Regions from separate parts of the Ruminococcus sp. AM26-12LB genome, predicted to be linked through region 2. Evidence: riboswitches for the same ligand, from Rfam matches in the RefSeq annotation. Region 2 holds a riboswitch; the other holds the start of a gene.

Region 1 (3,214 bases), on a different contig from region 2:
AAACGAAAAAAAAGCCAGCTCCATTGCAGGAACCGGACTCTCCACGCTGATAATCTCCGGTACGATACTCTCTGTCATTGTCCTTCTGTTCCTGAAGCCACTGCTTCATTTTTTCGGCGGAACACCGGACGTCATGCCCTATGCCATTGATTACATAGGGATCACCGCCATTGGACTTCCCTTTTATGTTTTAAGCACAGGCGGCAACCACCTGATCCGAGCAGACAGGAGTCCTACCTATTCCATGGCCTGCATCCTGGCCGGTGCCGCCATCAACACCATCCTGGACCCGCTTTTCATCTTTGGATTCGGCTGGGGCATCAAAGGTGCAGCCTGGGCAACCGTGATCGGCCAGATCGTATCCGGACTTCTGATCATCTTTTATTTTTCCAGACTCCGGAAAATGTACCTGGACCACTCCATGCTGATTCCTAAGGCACGCAATCTGTCTGCCATTTTTTCTCTGGGAATGGCATCCTGTATCAATCAGGTTGCCATTGCTGCAGTGCAGATCGTCATGAACAACACACTTCGCCATTACGGAGCACTCTCCGCCTACGGGAGTGATATTCCAATCGCCTGTGCAGGGATCATTTCCAAAGTCAATCAGGTATTTATGGCCATCTGCATCGGAATCTCCCAGGGCTCCCAGCCCATCTTGGGATTTAACTACGGTGCCGAAAAATACAGCCGTGTACGCCAGACATACCGCTATTCCGTAACCTTATGTACTGTGATCGCAACCATATTTTTTATCTGCTTCCAGTTCTTCCCGCATCAGATCGTAGGCATCTTCGGAAACGGCAGCGACCTGTACTTTCATTTTGCAGAAAAATATCTCCGCATCTTCATGCTGATGACCTTTGCCAACGGGATCCAGCCTATGTCCGCCTGCTTTTTTACCTCCATTGGAAAAGCCAGGCTTGGTGTGATTATGTCCCTCACAAGGCAGGTACTCTTCCTGCTGCCTCTGATCGTCATCTTCCCGGTCTTCTTCGGAATCGATGGCGTCATGTACGCAGGACCAATTGCAGATACCTCTGCATTTGTGCTGGCCGTTGTTTTTGCCAGACGTGAGCTTGGAGTCATGAAAGCTGCAGAACAAAACGCCTGACATAAAAAATGCCATGTAATTTACTGCCCATCGGCAATATATTACATGGCATTTCTCACATTCTCAGATATTTATCTGAAACCACCAATTTCTGATCTTTTCTTCATCCTCCGGCAGCTGCTTATGATCAGTCACCCTTCAGTACAACACGGATCTTCTTATAAATTACAAATACGATCAGAGATGTCAGTGCATATTTAAAGATATTAAACGGAGCAATGATCAGCAGTGCAAAGGTAAGCAGTCCGTTTACGGAGCTGTGTACTGCGCTTCCCATCTGGATAAAGGTCTCGATCGGCATTCCAAACGCCTTACCGTAAGCTGGAAGCAGCACAAAGGCATTGACAAAGCATGCAAGGATCGCTGTCAGAACTGTTCCCACTGCCATACCTGCAACTGCATGTACTCTGCTCTTTTTGTGACGGAAACGATAGATCAGACCGGCCGGTACCACATAGGCACATCCAAACAGGAAGTTGGCAACATCACCAACACCGGCAGTCATGGTTCCCTTCGTCACAAGATGTACGAGAATCTTCACAAGTTCGATCAGGATACCTGCCACAGGTCCCATAGCGAAGGTTCCTACCATAACCGGTACCTCGGAAAAATCAAGCTGATAAAAAGACGGTGCAAGAAACGGGATCGGAAACTCAAGATTCATTAATACTCCTGCCACAGCACCAAGCATGGCTACCTGCGCGATGGTCCTTGTTCTGCTTCTTTCCACGGCATTTCCTCTCTGTAATATCTGTTCACTCATAACTCTCTCTCCTTCTTCAGAAATATTCAAAGAAAATTTCCACAAGAAATCTTTATGCGAAAAAAATTTCTATTTCTTCACATAAAAAGCCCCGGGAGCTTCTTCCCGGGGCACTGAGCACGTTCTTTAAATACTGCGCGTTCTTCTCTCATCCAGACTTTACTGTCGGTTCCGGAATTTCACCAGATCAGCCGCCAAAGCGGGTCGCGGACTATACCGCCGGTAGGGAATCACACCCTGCCCCGAAGAAATTTTCTTTTTTATGAGTTCATTATAACGCGCTCTTTTTATAATTACAAGGCTTAATTCTGTCACAGAAGCATTCTGCTCCATTTATATAAATCTAAGATCCACTCCTTTATGATCAAACCCAGATTTTCTTTACCGTACTCCAGCTACTGTAAAGAACCTTTTTTCCGACTCTTTTATATGACCGGATGCGGACATAATAGGTCTTTTTGTTTTTCAGTCCTGATATCTTATATCTGGTCGCAGACTGTTTTCCAACTGTGACCGTTTTTCTTTCTTTTGTAAATCTGCTGTCTGCTGCAAACTGGATCTGATAGCCAGTTGCCTGTATATTTTTTTTCCAGCTTGCGGTAAAGGATCTGTTTGCTTTTTTCAGTCCTGTCAGCAGAGTTTTTGGAGGCAGGATCTTAAAGGTAAGCGTTTTGTTGATACGACTGTATTTTCCGGTCCCTCTGACCTGCACAGTTCCAATTCCGGAATTTTTATTATTTTTGTAATACAGCTTATAAGCACTCGCACCGATCTTCTTTCCATTTACAGTTACAGTTACTGATGGCCGGATGGATTTTCCCGTACAAGTGTAAGAGGTTCTGTTTAGCTTAACATTGCTGACAAACCTTTCTGTCTTTTTTATGATCTTGAAATGAATGGTTGCGGTACCTTTATAATAACCGGTACCATAAATGGTTACCGTTGCCACACCCGGATACTGATTATCCTCGTAGTACATATAATAATCTTCGCCGGCTTTCAATCCGGGAATTACGATGGCAGGTGTGAGTTCTTTTCCTGTATATATCTGATCAGCTATTGGATCCGCAGCCGGTAGTTTTCCGTAAATAGTAAAATATAATGTTTCCGATCCTTTATAATTGCCGATTCCCGTGAGCTCTGCACGAGCTTCACCAGGCTTTTCATTATTAACATAGGTTACCGTATAATCTTTTCCCTGTACCAGTCCGTCAATTACCACTTCCGGTTCCACTTTTTTTCCTTTAAAGGTGGTTTCCAGGTATGTTTCATTATTTTCCGCAAAATAGCACACATACATTCCATTTTCATCTGGCGTAATCTTGAAACTCCGCTCT
Region 2 (3,214 bases):
AGCTCAGATCGCAGTAATCGGCGAGAACATGAACATCCGTAGATTTGCTCAGGTTGAGGAGCAGAACGGATTCATCGCTTCCTACACTCATATGGGTGGAAAGATCGGCGTTCTTGTAGACGTTGAGACAGATGTTGTTAACGATGCTGTTAAAGAGATGGCTAAGAACGTAGCTATGCAGATCGCAGCTCTGAAACCGCAGTACACAAGCGACAAGGAAGTAAGCGCTGACTATATCGAGCATGAGAAAGAGATCCTTATGGCTCAGATTCAGAACGACCCGAAGGAGTCCCAGAAACCGGCTAAGGTTATCGAGGGAATGATCACAGGACGTATTAAGAAAGAGCTCAAAGAGATCTGTCTTCTTGACCAGACATACGTAAAAGCAGAGGACGGAAAACAGTCCGTTGCTAAATACGTAGAGCAGGTAGCAAAAGAGAACGGCGCTAAGATCCAGATCAAAGGCTTCGTTCGCTACGAGACAGGCGATGGTCTTGAGAAAAAAGAAGAGAACTTCGCTGAGGAAGTTGCAAAGCAGATGGGTAAATAATCTGATATCTGCAGATCTTTAATAAGATCCATAAAACCCTTGAAAATCCAGTATTTTCAAGGGTTTTTCTTATATTATCCACTTCATATACTACATTATAAAATATGGATAGACTATAGTAACAGGAAGTTGCTTTTCAGAACATGGATCTATCTTTATAATAGGATAATGGAGGTGACGGCTATGGAAACAAAAAATGTAATCTTAAAACTTAGAACGGAAAGAGGAATGTCACAGGACGAGCTGGCAGATAAAATCATGGTAACGAGACAGGCTGTATCACGCTGGGAAAATGGAGATACCGTTCCGAATACTGATACACTTAAGCTCTTATCGAAAGAATTTGATGTATCGATCAATACGCTTTTGGGAGAACCCAGAAAGCTGATCTGTCAGTGCTGCGGGATGCCAATTGATGATGATTCCATATTGGGACGTGATAAGGATGGCACATTAAATGAGGAGTATTGTAAGTGGTGCTATGCAGATGGAACATACACATATAATGATATGGATGAATTGATTGATGTTTGTGTAAAGAATATGGTAAATGAAAGCTTTACCGAAGAACAGGCACGCACTTATCTGAAAGAAATGCTTCCAAAGTTAGATTACTGGAAAAGGTATGAGGAACTTAGTGACAATGGGCAGTTTGAAGAGTTTAAAATGCAATTGATAAATGAAATAAATGATTTACATATAGATGGACTTCCAAGGGTAGACAGACTGAATGCACTTGTAGGTAAATATGTAAATCTGGAATATGCACTGCCAAATGGACAAAAAGTGAAATTTCTGGATGACCAGAAAACTTATCTGGGAAATCAAATGGAATCTGAATTCGGAGGGGACAGATACTTCGGTATTCTGGCAAATATGGATTTTATTATGATATGTACATATGAGAAAGACGGTGAAAATCCTGAATTGGTTATATACAAAAAAAGATGAGTATAGTATGCGGATTAGTGATTAGTTTCGTTACCGTTCAATGATAATATTCCGCATGGAATGAGTAAAATAAAAATTCCGCTTTACAAATGACAGATAAAGTATTAAAATAAACAAAAAGATATCTTCAGGGCAGGGTGTGATTCCCTACCGGCGGTAGAGCCCGCGAGCCGAAAGGTATGATCCGGTGAGATTCCGGGGCCGACAGTATAGTCTGGATGGAAGAAGATGATAGTACAGTTGATTTTTGTATGAATGAATGTAGTATCAGAGCTCTGAGATGGTGATCCATTTCAGAGCTTTTTATGTAGGAAATAATCAGACATTCATTTATTGATCATATGTAACAGATCAATTCCACCCTGCAGATATTTCTGCAGGCTTTTTTTGTATTTGGCACATCGTTTTCGAAATAAATATACCACTCACTTGCCTGTGAATCCGATTGCACAGGTCTAAAAGCCTCGGCGCACCAGGCAAAGAACAGGAATAAGAAAGAAGGAATAAAAATGACGGATCAGGAATATATGCTTCGGGCGATTCAGCTGGCCAAAAAAGGAGAAGGCTGGACGAATCCCAATCCGATGGTAGGGGCAGTGATCGTAAAAGACGGAAGGATCATCGGGGAAGGCTATCATAAAAAGTATGGAGAACTTCATGCGGAACGTAATGCAATTGCTTCCCTCACAGAATCAGCAGAAGGTGCGGTGATTTATGTTACGCTGGAGCCTTGCTGTCATCATGGAAAAACACCTCCATGTACGGAAGCGATCATTGAACAGAAGATCAGAAAAGTGGTGATCGGTTCCCGAGATCCGAATCCGAAAGTGGCAGGAAAAGGTGTACAGATGTTAAGGGAAGCCGGTGTAACAGTAGTTGAAGATTTTATGAGAGAAGAATGTGATCAGCTGAATCCGGTTTTTTTCCATTATATTACTACGAAAACCCCATACGTGGTGATGAAGTATGCCATGACACTGGATGGGAAGATCGCAACGAAGACAGGAGCATCAAAATGGATCACCGGAGAAGCGGCAAGAAAAGAAGTACAGCATATGCGGCATCAGTACATGGGGATCATGGCAGGTATTGGAACTGTGCTTGCAGATGATCCGATGTTGAACGTCCGGGTAGAAGGCTGGAAAAGTCCTGTCAGGATTGTGTGCGACAGTAAGCTCAGGATCCCGCCGGACAGTCAGATCGTAAAAAGTGCGGAAAAGTACCGGACGATCGTGGCTTATGCAGATCAGAAAAATACAGAAGAAAAAATAAAAATATTACATACCATGGGAGTTGAGACCATTTACTGTCCGGATGAAAAGGATCAGATAGACCTTAAAAAGTTGATGACAGATCTTGGAAACAGGGGTATTGACAGCATCCTCCTGGAGGGAGGCGGTACGTTAAATGACAGTGCCCTGCGAGCCGGAATTGTAAAGGAAGTACAGGCTTTTGTGGCACCAAAGCTGTTTGGTGGTGTGGCCGGGAAGACACCGGTAGAAGGTATCGGAGTTGAATTCCCGTCTGAAGCAGTAGAACTGAAATATACAGATATCTGCCAGATCGGTGAGGACATCCGGATAAGATGTCAGGTGTGTGAGAAAAAACAGGAGGAATCATGTTTACAGGAATCGTAGAAGAGAAAGGAAAAGTCCGTTATATACAGCTGACAGGAGAATCAGGGATCCTGGCAGTGAAAGCCCGGAAAGTCCT

The links. Region 2 has a riboswitch for FMN ahead of ribD (bifunctional diaminohydroxyphosphoribosylaminopyrimidine deaminase/5-amino-6-(5-phosphoribosylamino)uracil reductase RibD). Riboswitches for the same ligand answer to the same signal wherever they lie in the genome.
Region 1: it holds a riboswitch for FMN, as region 2 does, so the genes downstream of both, DW694_RS06485 (ECF transporter S component) here and ribD (bifunctional diaminohydroxyphosphoribosylaminopyrimidine deaminase/5-amino-6-(5-phosphoribosylamino)uracil reductase RibD) in region 2, are expected to answer to the same signal.

Annotation. Positions count from the first base shown of each region.
Region 1 is NZ_QUJX01000007.1:20,085-23,298, reverse strand. It holds gene DW694_RS06490 (MATE family efflux transporter) at 1-1,114, shown strand, start outside; gene DW694_RS06485 (ECF transporter S component) at 1,242-1,877, opposite strand; FMN riboswitch at 2,014-2,131, opposite strand; gene DW694_RS06480 (fibronectin type III domain-containing protein) at 2,242-3,214, opposite strand, start outside.
Region 2 is NZ_QUJX01000012.1:53,672-56,885, forward strand. It holds gene tsf (translation elongation factor Ts) at 1-550, shown strand, start outside; gene DW694_RS10310 (zinc ribbon domain-containing protein) at 734-1,501, shown strand; FMN riboswitch at 1,621-1,735, shown strand; gene ribD (bifunctional diaminohydroxyphosphoribosylaminopyrimidine deaminase/5-amino-6-(5-phosphoribosylamino)uracil reductase RibD) at 2,011-3,138, shown strand; gene ribE (riboflavin synthase) at 3,120-3,214, shown strand, end outside.